One region of the Pseudarthrobacter sp. SL88 genome, then DNA from elsewhere that is predicted to be linked to it. Evidence: riboswitches for the same ligand, from Rfam matches in the RefSeq annotation. Region 1 holds a riboswitch; each other region holds the start of a gene.

Region 1 (6,482 bases):
GCCCCGGCAAGCCTGGCTCCGGCCTCCCTGGACAGGTTTTCCCGCTCGGACCGCGCGGCTTTCTCCTGCTCACCCAGGGACGATGCCACTCTTGCGGCGGATGCCGCCCGGTCCACCAGGCCGGCTGTCTTCGCGCCCACCAGCTCCACCATGTTGAGTCCGTGGACGCTGCCGGACTCAAGGGCGTCCAGGGCGATGAAGAATCCGGCCGTGGTTGCACCCGTCTTGTACGACTGCACGGCAAGGGCGCCGATTTCCCTGCGGTGCTGCCGGAGTTCCCCGTTGGCTGCTGCTGACTGCGCAGCCAACGCATCGACCCGGCTGTTGGCTGCAGTGAGTGCCGCCTCGGCAGCGGCGTAATCCGCCGCAGCGGCAACGGCCGCCCCACCGAGCGCTTCTGAATCCGCCTGCAAACCGGCGAGGAGGCTGCCGATCCGGGTGATTTCCGCCGCTGCGCCCGCTTCAGATTTCCTGGCCTTCCGGACGTCCTCCCAGGAGGGGTACCCCTCCGGCGCGCGCCCCGAGGCCGACGCCGGCGCAAGGGCTGCCGGTCCCAGCAGTGCAAACACCAGGAGTCCCCCGAGCACCGGCGACTTCAGTTTGGTAACGAACAGGGGCATAGTCCCGTAGCCTACCGGCCTCAACCACAGGTTGAGGGCTTGCTGCTGCGGATCGTTATCCAGCAGAGACGGAAGGCACGCCGCAGCCCTAGACTGTGCCCATGGCCGGCGCCAGCACACCAAGCGCCACACCAGCCCGCCGGCCCCCTGCCCCCGGACGGACAGCAAAACCGGTAACCGTGCGCTGCTTGCTGCCGTTGCTGACCGCAGCAGTGCTGGCGGTTTCGGCCCGCACCCCACAGCAGCCCGCCCCGGCGGCGTCCCCCGCTTCCGCGGCGCCCGGACCGGTCACCATCGAGCTAAACCAGTCCCGCGACCAGTACGGGCAGCACGCCATCCTGCTCCAGCTCACCAACACCACGGACAGTCCCGTGACTGTGGACGCGGCGCGCGTCAGTTCCCCGCTGTTCGACGGGGACATCGAGTGGACGCCACCGGCGGGCGGCCTGGAGCTTCCGCCGCACCAACCCAAGAGCGTGCCCGCACAGCTCCCACCTCCGGCCTGTGCCGAGCCGGCAACGGCATCGTCGCAGGCCAGCGCCACGGTTTCCGTCGCTACGGCCGGACGGCAACCGGCAGCACTGACCCTCCCGGCCCCGGATCCCTTCGGCGTGCTGCCGCGCAACAATTCCGAGCTCTGCCTGGCCGCGGACGCCGCGAAGGTGGCCGGGCTGGCCCTGGACCAGCACCTTGAGGTGGCGGCGGACGGCCGCACCGCCGTCGTCCGCCTCCGCATCAGCCCACGGCAGATGGCCCCCGCCGGGACGCCGTCCCTCACGCTGCACAGCGTGGGCGGCACGCCCCTGCTGGCGGAGGACGGGGTTGAGCCGTGGCCGCGGGACGTGGCGGTCCGGCCGGGGGAACCCGAAACGGTCCTGGCCCTGCGGGTGCGTCCCGCCCGGTGCGATCCGCACGCCGTCGCGGACGACAAAGTGGGAACCCTGCTGCCCCTCACCGTTACCGCCGGAGCGCGGGAAGGTGTCCTGAAAGTGGCAGCCGGCGGGCTGTTGCGTGCGCAACTTTATGACTTTGTTACGTTGGCATGCCAAAACGGCTAGGACCCGCGCATCATCCGAGGTCACCGCGGCGTTCCGGAAGGCCCTGCGGAGGAGGCCTTCATCCGAGAGGACTGCCTCGCATGTTATTCAAATGTGACAATCCGGTGAACGTCGGGTTATGGTCATACACGTGTCCCTCCCAAGCGGGACATTCCCCTCAGCTTGCCGAGCCCTGCCGCTGAACCGGGATTCAATCGCTTTCCAGCTGGCAGGGACGGGGGAACCAAGTTTCCGCGGCTTCACCGAAGCCTTGGGGTTAAGTCGATATCGCCTTCCGTCCCTGACGAAGTGCGCTACCGGCCGGGCATCTCCAGCCCGAACCCGACAGCTCACCCCGCAGGCATGGGAGAGGCGATCAACCGTGTCAAAAAATTTCATCACCGCCCGTCACCGCGCTACTCCGGCCGGCTCCATCGCGCTGCAGGGCCTGGCCGTGACGGCCAAGGCCCAGGCCCGGACCTTCGGACGCCCGGCACTGGCGGTAGCCGCAGCATCGGGCATTGCGTTCGGCGTCGGAGCTCCGGCACATGCAGGCGTGACCGGCCCGGACAGCACCGAAACCAATAATGTCCAGGCATACTCGGCACCTGCCGCACCCGTAGCGGCTGCACCCGCCGCGGCTGCCGGCAACGTCCACACGGTTGCTTCCGGCGACACCCTCGGCGCCATTGCGTCCGCTTACGGGGTTGGCCTCAACGACGTCCTGGCAGCCAACGGCCTCGACGTTTCCTCGATCATCTACCCGGGCGACCAGATTGCGATCCCGGGCGCCGGCTACGCAGCACCGGCCGCTCCGGCCGTTGCTCCGGCCGCGGCACCTGTCCAGACCGCAAGCGCCGCTCCCGCCAACACCGGCATGAACCTCGGTTACGCCTCTGCAACGCCTGCGGCCACCGGCTCGGGCACCGGCGCCGCCATCCTGGCCAACGCGTACGGCCAGGTGGGCGTCACCCAGGACTGCACCGCCATGGTGGAGAAGGCCCTGCGCGCCGTCGGCAAGTCCGTTGGTGACCTGGCTCCCGGCCAGTTCTACCAGTACGGCACCGTAGTGGGCGCACCCGCCCCGGGTGACCTCGTCATCTCGGCAGGCCACGTCGGCGTGTACGCCGGTGACGGCCAGATGGTCAGCGGCGGCGTCAACGGCAGCCAGACCCAGGTGCACTCCGTCAGCTGGGTTGGTGCAGCCTCGTACGTACGGGTCGCATAGCCTGCTGAGCACGTAGCTTTCAGCGCATAGAGCTGCAAAAGGGCGGTAGCCGGGAGACCCCGGCTACCGCCCTTTTTGCTGCCTTTCCTTGTTCAGGTGCCGCAGAAGGTCATGTACGTCCCGAAGTCCTCCGGGGCGCCTTCGGCGTACCGCTCCAGGCCGGGGCGTTCGCTGTACGGCGCCGCTACCGCTTCCAGCAGCCGGTGCAGTGGTTCCAGGTCCCCGCCGGTAGCCGCGGCCAGCGCCTCTTCGACGAGGTGGTTCCGCGGAATGTACGCGGGATTGGTGCGGTCCATCAGCCCGGCGTCCGGCCCCAGCTCCTGCCAGCGTTCGGCCCATGCGTCGTACGCGGCCAAGTCCATGACCATGCCGCGGACAGGCCGGCTGTCACCCCGGGCTGCCTTGGCCAGGTTCCTGAAGAAGAGCGTGTAGTCCACGGGGCCGTCCTTGAGGATGCCGGTGACCCCGTCCACCAGGTCCGAGACCTCCTCGCCTGCTGCGGTCCCCGGCTTCCCCGCCGCAAGGCCCAGCTTGGTGGCCATGCCGCCGAACCACGCCGCACTGTACTGCCGCCGGAATCCACCCAGCGCCTCCACGGCCACCGGAACCGCTGCCTCCTGGTCTTCGTCAATTAGCGGCAGCATGGCTTCGGCGAGGCGGGCAAGGTTCCATTCGGCCATGACCGGCTGGTTGGCGTACGCATACCGGCCGCCGACGTCGATGGAGCTGTACACGGCGGCCGGGTTGAACGCGTCGATGAAGGCACAGGGGCCATAATCGATGGTTTCCCCGGAGATGGTCATGTTGTCTGTATTCATCACACCGTGGACGAACCCCACCAGCATCCACTGCGCCACAAGCGAGGCCTGTGCCGCCACCACCGCCCCATAGAGGGCGAGGTAGGGGTTGTCCGCCGCAGCAGCATCCGGGTAGTGACGGCTGATGGCGTGGTCCGCCAGCCGGCGCAGGAGCTCCGTGTTTTCGGTGGCCCGCGCATACTGGAAACTACCCACCCGAAGGTGGCTACCGGCCACCCGGGCCAGCACGGCGCCGGGCAGCATGTCATCCCGGCGTACATGCCGTCCGGTAGCCACGACGGCAAGGGAACGGGTGGTGGGGATGCCGAGGGCGTGCATGGCCTCGCTGACCACGTATTCGCGCAGCATGGGCCCGACGACGGCACGGCCGTCACCGGCGCGCGCGAACGGCGTGCGGCCGGAGCCTTTCAGGTGCAGGTCCCTCAACCGTCCGCGGGCATCCTGCAGCTCACCCAGCAGCAGCGCACGGCCGTCACCGAGGAGGGGCGAATAGCCGCCGAACTGGTGCCCGGCGTAGGCCTGGGCCACGGGCGTGGCCCCTTCCGGCACGTGGTTGCCCAGCAGGAACCGCACTCCCTCTTCCGAGCCCAGGTACCCAGGGTCGAGCCCCAGTTCTCCGGCAAGCGGTTCGTTGAGCACCAGGAGTTTGGGGTCCGGAGCTTCCTCCGCCTCCCAGGGCACCGCCAGTTCGTTGAGTTCGCGGGCGAAGCGGCCACCCAGGGCAACAGTTGATTGTGCTGCAGCGGTCATGGTTTTAACCCTATCTCCGCAGCGGCCGTTACAGGCTCCCCGCGGCGGTTCGGAAGGCGGATGCGCTGGAGGTCGTCGGCGGCGGTCACGGTGGCGCCCTTGGCGCGGGCGGACGCCTGCCGGGCCATGAGGGTGACGTCGTTGCCGTACCGGGATGAGAAATGCGTGAGGACCAGCGTCCGGGCGCTCCCATGCCCCGCCAAATCGCCCGCCTGCCCGGCGGTGAGGTGGCGGTATTCCTCCGCCAGCCCGCCGTCGTCGTCGCTGAAGGTGGACTCGGCGACCAGGAGGTCGGCGCCGTCTGCAAGGTCTTCGGCACCGTCGCACGGGGCGGTGTCCATGACGAACGCGAAGCGCTGCCCGGGGCGCGGAACGCTGACGTCGGCCAGGCCGACGCCGGCAATGGTACCTTCGCGCCGGAGGCGGCCGACGTCCGGCCCGGCGATGCCCGCTGCCGCAAGGCGGTCGGGCAGGAACGTGCGGCCCTCGGGCTCGGTGAGGCGATACCCGTATGTTTCGATCCGGTGCTTGAGCGGCCGGACGTGGAGGCCGTCCGCCACCTCACCGGCGGCGCCGTGGGGATGGAGCCTCAGGTCAAGGCCGGGAGTGCTGACGGATACCAGCGCCCGCACCACACCCTCCCCCGAGGCCGGGTAGTGCAGGTGGACCGGATGGTTGACGCCGTCCAGCACCATCCGCGACAGCACGCCGGGGAGTCCGAAGCAGTGGTCGCCGTGGACGTGGGTGAGGCAGATCCTGGTGATCTGCGTTGCCGAAACTCCGGCGTGGATCATCTGGCGCTGCGTCCCCTCACCCGGATCGAAGAGCAGCCCCTCCCCGTCCCAGCGAAGCAGGTACCCATTGTGGTTTCGGGTACGGGTGGGCACCTGCGATGCGGTGCCCAGGACCACCAGTTCACGCACGGCCGCTGCCATGGCCGGCGGCCGCCAGACCTTTCGCATAGGCCGCCTGGCCCGCGTGCTGCAGGCAGTCGGCGAGGGTACTGACCAGCCGGACGCCGAGGGTGACCGGAGGGTCCCAGTTGGTGTCAACGGTCCGGTCAAGGTCCTGGTCTGCCAGTTCCCCGAGGACCCGCATGGTCTGCCGGTGGACGGCGCCGTAGTAGTCCCCCAGCAGGCTTGCCGTGGCGCGGACCGAGTCCACCTGCTTGCTGGTGTGCCCGTAGCCGGTGTCGCGGTCCGTCAGCGGAAGGCCGAAGCGGTCAGCAAAGCCCGCGTGTGTCCAGACCTGCTCCAGGCCGGCAGCGGCGGCAACCTGTGCGTCCTCCACCCGTGCCAGGTGCCAGATAAGCCAGGCGATAGGGTTGCCGGTGCCGGCCGGGCGATGATGCAGGGCTTCTTCATCCAGGCCATCGAGCGTCTCCGTCACGGCATCGCTGATGCGCACGAAGGCATCCTGCAGGAGTTCATTGGTTTTCATATCCCCGCCTTTCAGCACCAGCGCCGTTGGCCGTGCCTAACGCTCAAGATCATTGGGGTCGAATTCGCTCAGCGGCGACCCACCGAAGTTCTCAGCGTCGTCACTGGCATCGGCCTCCAAGCCAGTGGGATCCTCGCCGAAGTCAACGTCCGCTGCTGCCTGCCCGAGGGTGGGTGAATCCGGAGGCACCTGTTCATCGCCCGATTCGTAGCGCGCCTCGGCGGATTCGTCACGCAGGGCCTGGTCGCTCAGGAAGTCCTGTTCCCCGCCCGGGGCAGCTTCGTCCTGGAGCAGCGGGTCTTCCTGCCAGCGGTCCGGATTGTTCTCGGCTGCACCCGGATAGCTGTCCGGTTCGCCGTGTACGGGGTCAAGCTCCTGCGACGCTGTGCTTCCCGGGGTTTCATCAAGCAGCACGTCATTTTCGTCAACGACTTCCAGGCCATCCTCCGGGAGGTTCTGTTCACTCATGTTCACGCCTTTCCTTGGGGCTGCACCCGGTCTGGTGCAGCGCAGAACGGTACCGCCAGACAATAGTAAGCATACTGAGCACCCCTGCGGGTGGGAACCGTCCCCCGACAGCCGTGACTTT
Region 2 (6,482 bases), 1.6 Mb from region 1:
GCGGTCGCCTCTGCTGATGTTCCATCAGCGTCAGCCGCGTTCCTGTACCCGGGCTGTGCAGCGGGGCAGTGCTGACTGTGACATTTGGACCTTGGCGCCGACGCTGCCTCACCCGCTGCGACGCCCAGCTGGCTAGGCTGGGATTCACAGCTGGGGCACAGGTAGCCCAAAGCCCGCCTATATCGAAGGATCGGAGAGTTGTCCCATGGCCACCTCGCACTCCATGACCAACAACCTCCCCAAGCTCTCCCATCCGGACGGCTCCCCCATCCGCGCCCTGGTGGTGGATGACGAACCCAGCCTTTCCGAGCTGATGAGCATGGGCCTGCGGATGGCCGGGTGGTCCGTGGCAGTGGCAGCGGACGGGCCCGAGGCGGTGAAGCTGGCCAAGGACTTCCGCCCCGACGTCCTGGTGCTGGACGTAATGCTGCCAGGGTTCGACGGCGTGGAGCTGCTGGGCAGGATCCGCGCCTTCGCGCCGGAGGTGCCCGCCCTCTTCCTGACCGCGAAGGACGCAGTCCAGGACCGCATCGTCGGCCTGGCCGCCGGCGGTGACGACTATGTCACCAAACCGTTCAGCATGGAGGAAGTCATCCTCCGCCTGCACCGGCTGGTTCAGCGCTCAGGCGTCGCAGCCATGGACACTGCCGAATTGGTGGTGGGCGACCTGGTGCTCAACGTCGACACCCGGGAAGTCACCCGCGCCGGGGATGATGTGCAGCTGACGGCCACCCAGTTCGAGCTGCTCCGCTACCTCATGGAAAACCCCAAGCGTGTCATCAGCAAGGCCCAGATCCTTGACCGGGTGTGGGACTACGATTTCGGCGGCCAGGCCAACATTGTGGAGCTCTACATCTCCTACCTCCGCAAAAAGATCGACGCCGTCCATCCGCCCATGATCCACACCGTCCGCGGGGCCGGCTACGTCATCAAGCCGGCGGAGTAGCACGCCATGGCCACTTCAGAAGCTCCCTACGCCCGGAGTTGGCTCAGGCCGGCAACCTGGCACCTGCGCACCCGCCTGATTGCCCTGGCCATGGCCCTGCTTATCGCCATCTGCGGTGCCGTTGGCATCGTGAGCTACGCATCGATGGACGCCTTCCTGACCCGGCAGCTTGATGACCAGCTCAGCCAAGCCGCAAACCTTGCCGACAACCCCGGCCGCCCGCCGTTTGGCGGCTTCAACGGACGGGACCCCCTGGACGCCCGGGGCCAGAGAATCGGCACCGTGAACGCGAGCATCCGCAACGGCCAGGTGAGTTCCGGCGGCTTCCTCGCCTCTGACACCACCCGCCAGCCCTTGTCCACGGAGGACAAGGAGACGCTCCTTGCGCTCGACGCCAACTCCCGGCCCGTGGACCGTTCGATGTCCAGCGGTGATTACCGGCTGATCGCGGTCCAGACAAACTCCGGCGATGTCCTGGTCACAGGACTCCCCCTGGCTACCAAGGAAAGTACCCTCAGGTCCCTGGTGTGGACCTTCGTGTTCGTGTCGTTGGGCGGCCTGCTGCTGATCGGCCTCGTGGGGACCGTACTGATCCGCCGCACAATGAAACCCTTGGAACAGCTCTCCGAAGTTGCCACCAGGGTGTCTGAACTGCCCCTGGACGCCGGTGAGGTGGCGCTCGCCGTGCGGGTGCCGCCGTCGAACTCCAACCCCGGCACGGAGGTGGGCAGTGTGGGGCATGCACTGAACCTCATGCTGGACAACGTAGCCAGCGCCCTGGAAGCCCGGCAGAAGAGCGAAACCAAGGTGCGCCAGTTCGTGGCGGACGCCTCGCACGAGCTCCGCACCCCGCTGACCGCCATCCGCGGCTACACCGAGCTGATGCGGATGACGGAGGACTTCACTCCCGATGGGCAGAAATCGCTGGCCCGGGTCCAAAGCCAGTCCGAGCGGATGACGGCACTGGTGGAGGACCTGCTGCTCCTGGCGCGGCTGGATGAGGGCCAGCCGCTCAAGCTGGCCGAGGTGGACCTGACGCAGCTGGTGGTGGAAAGCGTCAGCGACGAAAAAGTCATGGCCCCGAGCCACACCTGGCGGCTGGATCTTCCTGCGGAGCCGGTGCTGGTCAACGGGGACGGCGCGCAGCTGCGGCAGGTACTCATGAACCTGCTGTCCAACGCCCGGAAACACACCCCTGCCGGAACCACCGTGGTGGCCGGCGTCGGTACGGCACCCGACGGCGCCGCCGTCGTGACGGTCACGGACGACGGCGGAGGCATTCCGGCTGACTTCGTGGACCACGTCTTTTCGCGCTTCGCCCGCGCAGACGCGGCCCGCAAGGGCAGCGGCGACCAGGCCGGCGCGGCCGTTGCCGAGGGCACCAGCGGGCTGGGCCTGTCCATTGTCCAGTCCATCGTGGAAGCCCACGGAGGGCGGGTAACGGTCACATCACGGCCGGGGATGACGGAGTTTGCGCTTCGCCTGCCGACCGTGGCCTGAATTCGCCAAGGCGACGCGCCGTCGTCGTGACGTCTGTTACCTAAATGTGACTTAAGCGCCGCTCTCCTGTACCGTCGATAGAGTGCGGTTCCCGTTCGGGCCGCATATCCGGATGACGCCAAGCTCTGCCACTTCCCGGATTTCGCTTGAACTGAGGCAGAGGCGGGGGACCCACGTCCCGGGCAACGCAGTACTGCCCTTGGGGTTAAGCCAGCACGTGTATTTGCCGTGCGGCCGGATGCCCTCATCCGAACCCGACAGCTAACTCCGCAGGTGTGAGAGGCGAAACAAACATGTCTAAATTCACGGTAAAACCGCGCCCAAAATCGGCCCCGAGCCACAGCGCGCAGCCTGAAACCCGCAAGAAGTCTTCCTTCGGCAAGCGCGCCGCGGTCCTCGCAGTCTCCGCAGCCATGCTGGTGGGCGTAGGCGCCGCAGGCCAGGCCACGGACGGCTTTTCCGGCGTGGCAGCTACCGGCTCCGAGTCCCCCGCTGCCACCGATTCCCAGATGAGCATCGAGAAGAGCGAAATCCGGTCTAACCCTGCGGCCTCGGCGCCCGCCGAACTCAAGGTGCAGCCCCAGGAGGCGGCACCGGCGCCCGCACCCGCTGCGGAACCTGCCCCGGCCGCAGCGCCCGCCCCGGCTCCTGCACCGGAACCGGCACCTGCTCCCGCACCGGAGCCTGCTCCCGCTCCCGCTCCCGCTCCCGAGCCTGCTCCCGTCGTCGCCGTCAACGATCCTGCCGGCGCACAGGCCTACGCGTCCGGCCAGCTGGCCAGCTACGGATGGGCGCAGGACCAGATGCAGTGCCTGGTCACCCTGTGGACTAAGGAATCCGACTGGACCACCACCGCCACCAACGCCAGCAGCGGCGCTTACGGCATCGTGCAGTCCCTCCCCGCCGAAAAAATGGCGAGCGCCGGCCCCGACTACCTGACCAACTACCGCACTCAGATCAACTGGGGCCTGAACTACATCAAGGAGCGTTACCAGTCCCCGTGTGGCGCCCTGAACTTCCACCTGGGCAACAACTGGTACTAAAAACCTTCACACGTTGAGGCCCTTTCGACCGGCCGCCGCCGAACCCTACCGGTTCAGCGGCGGCCGTCGTCGTATCTGCAGCCCTTCCTGCGAGGCACCAATTACCCCGTGCGTTAGGTAGCCATTTTTGGGATTGGCGCTAACGGCCACCGAGCGGTTTGGGGCTGGGACGTGCCGTTACCGTCCCGGAATGTACTGGACGGCCCAGCGGTTGCCGTCCGGGTCCGCGAAGTACACGAAGTGCCCCCAGTCCTGAACGTCCACATCGCTGACCGCCACCCCATTGTTCTTCAGGTGGTCGTGGGCGGCCTGGATGTCGCTGACCACCAGCTGCAGGTTGGAGCCGGTGCCCGGAGGAGCGTCAGTGAGGCCTTCCCCGATGCAGATGGAACACGCTGAACCGGGCGGGGTCAGCTGCACGAAGCGGATGGATTCCGACGGGCGTTCGTCGAAGTCGGCGTTGAAACCCACTTTATTAACGTAGAAATCCTTGGCGCGGTCCACATCGGACACGGGGACAAACACGAGTTCAAGTTTCCAGTCCATTGCCACAGGCTACGGCCGGGGACTTGTGCGCGGAAGGCTTGAACCTCAGCCGGCGATGCCGTACAGCCGGTCTCCCGCATCTCCAAGGCCGGGCACGATGTAGGACTTTTCGTTCAGCTTCTCGTCAATCGACGCAAGGACGATGTGCACGTTTGCCTCGCCCAGTTCCTCCTCCAGCTTGGCCAGGCCCTCCGGGGCCGCCAGCAGGCAGATGCACGTGACGTCCGACGCCCCGCGCTTGAACAGGAACTTGATGGCCTCGCGCAGGGTTCCGCCGGTGGCCAGCATGGGATCCAGAACGAAGACCTGCCGGCCGGTAAGGTCCTCAGGCAGGCGCTCGGCGTAGGTGATGATGTCCAGGGTTTCCTCGTCCCGGGCCATGCCCAGGAAACCCACTTCTGCAGTGGGGACCAGCTTGGTCATGCCCTCCAGCATGCCGAGGCCGGCGCGCAGGATGGGGACCACCAGAGGGGTGGGCTTGGTGAAGGCCGTGCCCACCGTGGTGCTGACCGGAGTCTCGATAGTGACCGGTTCGGTGCGAACCTCGCGCGTGGCCTCGTACGCCAGCAGTGTCACTAGCTCTTCGGTCAGCTGCCGGAACACGGGCGAAGGGGTGTTCTTATCCCGGAGGACAGTGAGCTTATGGGCGACCAGCGGGTGGTCCACAACGAGAGTGCGCATTGCTCAAAGCTATCATCCGGCGCTGTCCCTGCCGGAGTCCCCTACTCCGGGCTCCTGATGCCTGACGCGGCTGCCTGGATGCGCGCCTGGGTGAGTCCCGCCGCCGTGGTCCGTTCCGCCTAAGTGAGTCCCGCCGTCGTGGTCCGTTCCGCGGCCATGCGTTGCGCTGTCGTGGTGCATGGCGTCTGCGACGACATCGCGCACCACGGGACGCTCAAACGATGGCGCGGGCCCCGCGTGCTCCCGCCGCCGGATCAGATGGAACATCCGATGGGCCAGGATGACGAATCCGACCCAGGCCAGGCCCAGCGTCCAGCCGGCAATAACATCGGTCAACCAGTGGTGGCCCAGGAAAACCCTGCTCAGGCCCATGGACACAATGAAGACGGTACCCGCGGTGATGGCCGTGATGCGCGCGCTGAGGACCTGGAACTGCAGACAGATGATATACACCAGCACGCCGATCACCACCGTGGTGTTGAGGGTGTGCCCGCTGGGAAACGACGGTGAGTCTTCGTAGGGCGGAACAGCTTCGGAGTGGTCCGGCCGGGTCCGGCCCACCAGCCGCTTGCCCAGGGTGGTGGCCGCGGTGGAAACCGCAGCTGCACCGCCTACAAGGAGGAGCGGGCGCCACGACCTGCTGAGGAAGGTCAGCCACGCGGTGAGGAGCGTGGCGAGGATGGGCATGCCAATGCCGCCGCCAATGTTGGTGAAACCCGTGACGAACGCATCCAATCCGGGATTGCGCAGTGACTGGGCGTAGTCCAGGGCGGGGATATCAAGGCTCGCAAGGCCTTCATCATCCACCACGTCCGAATACACTTCGGCACCCAGGAGGGCCATGGCGACAATCAGGGTTCCGCCCACCGCCATGGTCAGCCACAAGGCGGCATACGGTTTGATCCAACGGTCCACGCGGTCCCGAACGGTACTCACGGCGCCTCCCCGGCATTCAGTACGCAGGCTTACTATCCCCCGAAACTATCATTGAGCCATGGTCTCCGCATCGAACAGTTACGACGAGTGGATGGGCCTCGCCCTGGCGGAGGCCCGCGCGGCGCTCGCTACCGGCGATGTCCCCATTGGCGCCGTGGTGCTGGGGCCCGACGGCGAGGTGCTGGGTTCCGGACGGAACCAGCGGGAAGAGCTTGGGGACCCCACCGCCCATGCCGAGGTTGTGGCCCTCCGCCAGGCTGCTGAGCGGCTGCGGGAACTGGCACGGCTCGCCGGCGGCCCGGACGACGGGTGGCGGTTGTCCGACTGCACGCTGGTGGTCACGCTGGAACCGTGCGCGATGTGCGCCGGCGCGATCGTCCTGGCCCGGATTCCCCGGGTGGTGTTCGGCGCCTGGGACGAGAAGGCGGGCGCCGCGGGGTCCGTGTTCGACATTCTCCGCGAGCGGCGGCTCAACCACTGGGTGGAGGTCTACCCGGGCATCCGGGAAGGCGAGAGCTCCGTGCTGCTGCGCGACTTCTTCGCGGATCACCGGACACGGTTGTAGCCGCACCGCTTCGGCTGGTGACCAGAGGCTTCCTTGGCCTTGCCCTGTTCGCGCTTTACTCGACGCCCGTCAGCGCACGCACGACGTTCCCGGCCGTCTCCTCCCACCCGGGCAGGAGGCCGCATGCTTCCAGGGCCCGGCTGCGCCATTCCTGCTGCAAAGCATGGTCCTCCAGCCATCGCCGAAGGGCCGTGCCGAGAACGGCTGCGTCCGCTTCGCCCCCGTGGGGCAGCGCAAGCGCCGCCCCCGGAAGGCGCGTGCCGGC
Region 3 (6,482 bases), 1.4 Mb from region 1:
GCCGGAACGGCATGAGGCGCGTGCGTCCCGGATCCGGGTCTATGAGGGTACCGGAGGCCACCTCCTGCACCTCCGGCAAGCTTCCGTGCCCCAGGGCGGCCAACAGGGGCGCGCCCACGGTAAAGAGCGCCATCATGGCGGCGAGCGGATTGCCGGGCAGGCCCAGGACGAACCGGCCGTCGGGGAGTTCGGCCAGCACCACCGGGTGCCCGGGCCGCATGGCCACTCCGTCAACCACCAGGCGGCCGCCCAGTTCGGCAACGGCGCGGCGGAGATGATCCGTGCCGGAGCGGCCCGTTCCCCCGGTGGTAATGACGACGTCGGCGGGGAGCCCGGGTGCGCCAGGGCCGTCCGGGACCACGTCCTCAAGGGCCGCGAGCCATTCCCCGTAGGAGTCGCCGATGCGCTGCTGCCCGCCCGCTATACCGCCGAGCATGCCGACGACGGCCGGCAACTGATGACCGAATGTGTCCCGGACCTTCCCCGGGGCAGGCAGGCCTTGCACCACCACCTCGGACCCGGTCAGCAGCAGGCGTACGAGGGGTTTGCCCTGGACCTGAAGCTCGTCGTATCCGGCAAGTGCGGCGAGTGCCAGGTGCGCCGGGTTCAGGGTCACCCCCGCCGGGACAAGGGTGTCCCCTTCATGTGCTTCTTCGCCGGCTTTTCGCACGTGCTGGCCGTTTCGCGGTTCACCGGGACGGGCGGTTCCACCCGCTTCAAGGACGGGAAGCCCGTCCTCGTCCTCGGCGAGGACGGCACTTTCGCTGCGAAGGATCCCCTTGCCACCTGGCGGGATGAGTCCGCCGGTAACGATCGGGCTGGCCTGGTGCGGCGCCAGCCGGGCTCCGGCTTCCACGGGGATCCATGGCCCGGACCCGTTGACTGCCCAGCCGTCCATGGCCGAGGAAGCGTAGTGCGGCATGTCCTGGAGCGCAATGATGTCCTGCTCCAACCTGCGGGCCTGGGCCTGGTCCAGCGGCACCGGACCGGGCGGGATGGGCGTTGCGGCGTCAAAGGCGGCCTGGCGTGCTTCCGCCCATGTGTGAGCCAGGTGATGGTGGCCGTGGCCCTGTTCCTGGCCGGTTCCGGCCTGGCCTTCGTCGTTCTGCTCCTGCGGTTGTTCCTGCAGTTGTTCCCGCGGGTTTCCGTGGCCGTGGTCGTGGCTGTGGTCGTGCCCTGCGGGGGATGCTGCTTCCTGCCCGGGTGCTTCTGTCATTCGCCGGGAGCCCCGGCGGCTTCAGCGTCATAGTCGGCAGCCAGCGTGCGGGCGACGGCGAGGGCCTTTTCCATGGCCGCGGCATCCGTCGAACTGCCGGAGTGCGAGGCCAGGCCCGCGGCGAATCCGGCGATGAAGGTGGTCAGCGGGGCGGCGGGACGGACCACTGAATGCGCCGCCACACCGGCAAGGGAAAGGATGGCATTGATGTCCACCTGGACATCTTCAAGCTCGTAGGCCTGGAGCAGCGACCTGCACCACTCCTCCAGTGTTTCGTCCTGGCTCTTCACCACGTGCCTCCAAAGTTAACTGCGGCCGCGCCCGGCCCCGTCCACGTCCTCCACGTCCGGGCTGCCGGCGGCAATCCCCAATGCGGCGGCATCGTCCCACGTGTCCACATCTGCCGTGTAAGCGGCCGGAACGGCGACAAGCTGCACGTCCAGACTAGCAAGGAGTGAGCGGACTGATCCGTTGACCAACCGGCCTGTGGCAGCCATCCCGCGGGCGGACTTTTTTAGCATGTCCGTGCTATAAATTCCGGCCAGCGGCTGCATCCGCCCCACACCGTTTTCATCCGCGGCAAAGGCCACATAAGACCCCGCCCCAAGCCCCGTGGACAACTCATGCAGGAGGGTCCGCACAGCCCCGGAAACCAGGGGCATGTCACAGGCCAGGACGAGGGTGTGCGGAGCGCCGGCCCCCGCCCGGTCCAGGACATCCAGGCCCGTGGCGATGGCCGCTGCGGGGCCGGCGAACTCCGGCTCTTCACGGCACGTGAGCACTCCGGGAGGCAAAGGTCCGGGATCCGGGCCGACAATCACGGTGGCCCGGGCTCCCTCAGCCGCAGCCAGGGCCCGGCCAAGGAGGGTGGTGCCGCGAAACAGCAGCCCCTGTTTCGGGACGCCGCCCAGCCGCGAGGATCGGCCTCCCGCCAGGATGAGGGCATCAAAGGCCGGCACGTCGTCTTGCATGGTCCAAGCGTAGCCAGTGCCGGACGCCCTTCGGACAGTCCAGGCACTCGGCAGGTCAGGCGGTCAGGCGGTCAGGCCAGGCGGCCAGCGCAGGCAACACGTCAGGACCGGCCAGACAAACAGCGCACCTTACGCGGCCCGCTCCGGCAGGAGGAACGGGTCCCACGCCGGCGTGGGCTTTTCCAGTTCCTTGATCTGCCAGATGGTGCCGTGCGGCGGTGCCGGCTCGAATCGCAGCTTCCAGCCCATTTCAGCGGGCGTGTGGTCGCCCTTAACGTTGTTGCAGCGCAGGCAGGCTGCCACCAGGTTCTCCCAGGAGTCCGCCCCTCCCCGTGACTTGGGGTGCACATGGTCGATCGTGTGCGCCGCTTTTCCGCAGTAAGCGCACTTGTGCCCATCGCGTCTCAGGACGCCGCGCCGGCTGACGGCGGTGGCATGGTTGTATCTGGGCCGGATGTAGCGGTTGAGGAGAATCACGGAGGGGCGGCCCAGGATTTCCTGCGGACCCACAACGGGATCCTCGCCCTCGGCAACCACGCTTGCCTTGCCCGTGAGCACAAGCACCAGCGCCCGGCGGAAAGTAATAACCGCCAGCGGTTCATATCCAGCATTCAGAACGAGAGTGCGCATGCACGTACCTCTTCACGGCCGCACCCGTCAGGGGCACGAGGGCCGGCTGCCCTCGGCATGTCCGGGCTATGGATCGACACCACAAGAGTAAACAAAGAAATGCAGGATCAGCTAATCACGGCACACCCTACCGTCAGGAACGGCCGCCGGGGCGCACCGCCCGTGAACGGCAAAGGACCCCGGCCGCGTGGGCAGGGGTCCTTTCACTCCGAGGGGCGGCCGTACCGGCCAGCCCTCGCGGGGGGATCAGTTGACGCGGATGAAGACCGGTCCGGAACCGACGTTGGCGCTGAAGACCACGGTCTGGTTGCCGTTGTAGCCGCCGTGCACAGCCTGGCCGTTGCCGGCGTAGACAGCGATGTGGGCCATGCCGGCGCCGCCGTCGGCGTAGTAGATCAGGTCGCCGGGCTGGGCCTCGGCAGCGCTGACGGTGCGGCCAAGGGAAAGGTAACCGGCGGGCCAGTCGTGGAAGTTGATGCCCACGGCAGCCAGTGAGTTGGTGACGAGCATCGTGCAGTCCTGGTTGACGCCGAGCTGGGCGTAGGCTGCGGAAAGGATTGCTGCGCCCTTGCCGCTGGCAGACGCCTGGGGTGCAGACGCTGGCTGCGCCGTGACTGTAGCGGTGACCTTCGGCACTGCAGCCGTCTGGGCGGTGGCGGCCTCGGCAGCCGGAGCCGGAGCGGCTTCCTGGACCTCAACCTCGGGCTCTGCCTCAACCACCGGAGCCGGGCTGGTGCTGACGGCCGGCTTCTCGAAGGAGATGTTGATGGTGGACGCCGCGGAGATCGGGGCTTCAACGGCTGATCCAACTTCAAAGGCGGATGCAGGAGCGGAGTCGCGCTGGATGTTGGTGTCAGCTGCGTTTGCGGCGATGCCGCTGGTCAGGACCAAGCCCGAGGCTGCGGCGATAACCGCTGCCTGGCGCCCAACGCCGCCGGCGTTGCCGCCGACAGCCTTGGCGATGATGGCGATTGAGTTGGTCTTGGTGACTTCGGCGCGATGCCGTGCGGTAGCACGAGTCGTCATCAGTTCTCTCTTTCGTTGTCCCCGGGCCTGTAGGCAACACGGGGGTTATGGACGCGCCGGCATCTTGGGGGTACGCCGGCACGTCCCGAACGGGGATGTGTGATTTAGCGAAAAGCGGGGGCAAAGAAAAAGTTCCTGGGGCCTGTGGCCCCGGGAACTAGTTCATGGTGTAGAACGAGGAGGTTCCGGTAGCGGCAACCGCGTGCAGGAGGGTGCCCTGGGACGGGTTGAGCGCGCTGACCATCATGCCGTTGCCGACGTAGATGCCAACGTGTGCGCCGCCGTTCTGCATGACGAGGTCGCCAGGCTGGGGAGTGGAGGTGGGCTTCATGGCGTTCCAGGCGTTGACGCGCGGGATGCTGATGCCGGCCTGGGCGTAGACCCACTGGGTGAATCCGGAGCAGTCCCAGCCATTGGGGGTGGTGCCGCCCCACACGTACGGGTGGCCAATGCCGGTGTACGCGATAGCTGCGATGCCCGAAGTGGCAGCGGAGGAAACAGTCTCCGCGAGCTTCTCGGAAGCAGCTTCGGTTGAGTCAGCGGCTGCGGTGACGGCGTTGCCGGCATCCCGTGCTGCTGAAGCTGTGGACTGGGTGCGTACCGGCTCCGGCTTCGGAGCGGCGGTGGTCTTGATGACCGGGCGCTCGAAGGAAACAGTGGCGGTAGGTGCCGCGGTGACGGCAAGGGCGGTCTGGGCCGAACCCGACTCGGTGGATGCCGAGACGCCCGCGGTGGTATCCGCGACGGCCGGCAGGCCCATACCCAGGACGAGGCCGGAAGCGGCTGCAACTACAGCAGCCTGGCGACCCACTGTCCCGGCATTGGCACTAACAGCCTTGGACACGGCGCCCAAAGGGTTGGTACGAACCGTTTGCGCACGGTGGCGCGCAGCATTATGGCGTGAAGACACGAAGGTAGCCTCTCCCAATGCCTGCGAGGTGAGCTGTCGGATTCGGATGGGAGTCACCCGGCCACACGGCTTCCAAGGAAGCTTTCGTGACTTAACCCCAAGGCCTTCGAAACAAGAAGGCCAAAATTGGTTCCCCCGCCCCTGCCAGACGATGAAATGCGAACGGACCTTGAGCGGTGGCAGAGTTAGGCAATCCACTCAAGAGCGTCAACTTCGGAAAAGTTGACGCGAGTTAGACGGTACAGCAGTTTTGTTTGAATGTCACATTCAGGTCACGGCGGGTCACAGCCATTCGAGAGTCCACCATCATTTGGCTAGAGCCAACCGGTGGGGTCGACGACCTCGCCGTTGACCTGGACTTCGAAGTGGAGGTGGCAGCCCGTGGAAGCGCCGGTGGTCCCGCTGAGGGCAATGACGTCGCCCCGTGAGACGGTTTGGCCCTCGGTCACGTTGAACGACGACAGGTGGTTGTAGGTGGTCTCCAGGCCGTTGCCATGGTCCACCACCACCCTGTTGCCGCCGCCGTACTGGTGCCAGCCCACAAAGGTCACGGTTCCGGTGGCGGCAGCCATCACGGAGGTACCGCACTGGGCAACATAGTCCTGCCCGCGATGGAAGTCGCCGGTTCCGCCGGTGATGGGGCTGACGCGGTAGCCGAACGGCGATGCCGTCGCCATGGTGGCCAGCGGAGCCCCGAGGCTACCGGCGGACGCAGCACGGGAGACCGACGCTGCGGACTGGGCGCTGAGCAGTTGCTTGAGCTTGCCGTCAGGGTCCGCCTGGGTTACGACGGCGGAGCGGCTGAAGTCGATCTGGGCGCCTGCTTCCGCGGAAATCTCGGGCTGCGGCGTGACCGACGAGGCGGCCACCGCACCGGTTCCGCTGGCGTCAGTGGCCATGACGGGACTGGTGACGGGAACGGTCACGGTGAGCACCAGGCCGGTGGCGGCTAGCGCGATGCCGGCCTTCTGGCCGATGCCGCTGGCCGAGGCGAATTCCGTTATCTGGCGGAATGGACCCCGACGGCGGCGCGCATCACGGTGGAGATCGCGGGGGCGCGAGGTCTCGGCAGCCTGGACGGTTTCGACAGCACGCGGCGTAGCAGCGGGGCCGGCCGCGCGTCGGCGGCCCCGGGGGGTCTGCATGGTCAAGAAGGGTTCCTCTCTGGATAGCCTGCGAAGTTAGCTGTCGGATTCGGGTCAGAGAGTTCACAGACCCGGTCCGCCGTAAGCAAGCTGCGGCACAGAGAAATCCCCGGAAGGTTCCTTCACTGGAAGAGGCTTGCTGCTGACGGACTTCACCCCAAGGCAGTCCCCCGCTGCCAGTTGTGGTTCCCCCGCCTCTGCCAGTTATGACTTGGTGCTCCTGATCCGCTGGCAGAGCTCGGCTCCAGATCAGGTAACGCTTAAGTATCAACGCTTTCGTTCAACTATAGGGGCTTAAGTCCCTTAGTAACAATTCCGTTATGTTTGCGTGATCCAGCTCCCACGGGGTAAAAGCAGGGCTTTAACGGTGTCAGTTGACGGCTACGAACACGTGGGCAGCCACTTCAGGAGGCAGTTCCAGGGCGCCTTCAATGCCCGGAACACGGACGGAAATGTAGTCCCCTACACGCTCCAGCGATACCGCTGCTCCGGGGCGGATGCCGCCTTCGTCGAGCTGGGACAGGAGCTCGGGTTCCACCTGGATGGGCTCGGCCAGCCGGCTGATGGTCACGGCAGAGGCGGGG

What was found. A riboswitch is a leader RNA that binds a small molecule or an ion and turns the genes downstream of it on or off. The one in region 1 is predicted to bind cyclic di-AMP.
Region 2: it holds a riboswitch for cyclic di-AMP, as region 1 does, so the genes downstream of both, OVA06_RS14655 (hypothetical protein) here and OVA06_RS07790 (C40 family peptidase) in region 1, are expected to answer to the same signal.
Region 3: it holds a riboswitch for cyclic di-AMP, as region 1 does, so the genes downstream of both, OVA06_RS14015 (C40 family peptidase) here and OVA06_RS07790 (C40 family peptidase) in region 1, are expected to answer to the same signal.

Annotation. Positions count from the first base shown of each region.
Region 1 is NZ_JAPPRD010000001.1:1,688,621-1,695,102, reverse strand. Features, by position in the region: gene OVA06_RS07800 (lytic transglycosylase domain-containing protein) at 1-620, opposite strand, end outside; gene OVA06_RS07795 (hypothetical protein) at 800-1,678, shown strand; cyclic di-AMP (ydaO/yuaA leader) riboswitch at 1,864-2,036, shown strand; gene OVA06_RS07790 (C40 family peptidase) at 2,040-2,885, shown strand; gene OVA06_RS07785 (protein adenylyltransferase SelO) at 2,978-4,453, opposite strand; gene OVA06_RS07780 (ribonuclease Z) at 4,450-5,376, opposite strand; gene OVA06_RS07775 (mycothiol transferase) at 5,369-5,893, opposite strand; gene OVA06_RS07770 (hypothetical protein) at 5,930-6,361, opposite strand.
Region 2 is NZ_JAPPRD010000001.1:3,251,294-3,257,775, forward strand. Features, by position in the region: gene OVA06_RS14645 (response regulator transcription factor) at 206-946, shown strand; gene OVA06_RS14650 (sensor histidine kinase) at 953-2,446, shown strand; cyclic di-AMP (ydaO/yuaA leader) riboswitch at 2,580-2,737, shown strand; gene OVA06_RS14655 (hypothetical protein) at 2,740-3,489, shown strand; gene OVA06_RS14660 (glyoxalase superfamily protein) at 3,667-4,035, opposite strand; gene upp (uracil phosphoribosyltransferase) at 4,081-4,716, opposite strand; gene OVA06_RS14670 (phosphatase PAP2 family protein) at 4,729-5,652, opposite strand; gene OVA06_RS14675 (nucleoside deaminase) at 5,711-6,217, shown strand; gene OVA06_RS14680 (glycosyltransferase family 4 protein) at 6,273-6,482, opposite strand, start outside.
Region 3 is NZ_JAPPRD010000001.1:3,099,865-3,106,346, forward strand. Features, by position in the region: gene OVA06_RS13990 (molybdopterin molybdotransferase MoeA) at 1-1,216, opposite strand, end outside; gene OVA06_RS13995 (DUF6457 domain-containing protein) at 1,213-1,506, opposite strand; gene mobA (molybdenum cofactor guanylyltransferase) at 1,522-2,187, opposite strand; gene OVA06_RS14005 (HNH endonuclease) at 2,317-2,817, opposite strand; gene OVA06_RS14010 (NlpC/P60 family protein) at 3,064-3,843, opposite strand; gene OVA06_RS14015 (C40 family peptidase) at 4,001-4,687, opposite strand; cyclic di-AMP (ydaO/yuaA leader) riboswitch at 4,758-4,939, opposite strand; gene OVA06_RS14020 (M23 family metallopeptidase) at 5,068-5,898, opposite strand; cyclic di-AMP (ydaO/yuaA leader) riboswitch at 5,909-6,127, opposite strand; gene OVA06_RS14025 (metal-dependent transcriptional regulator) at 6,269-6,482, opposite strand, start outside.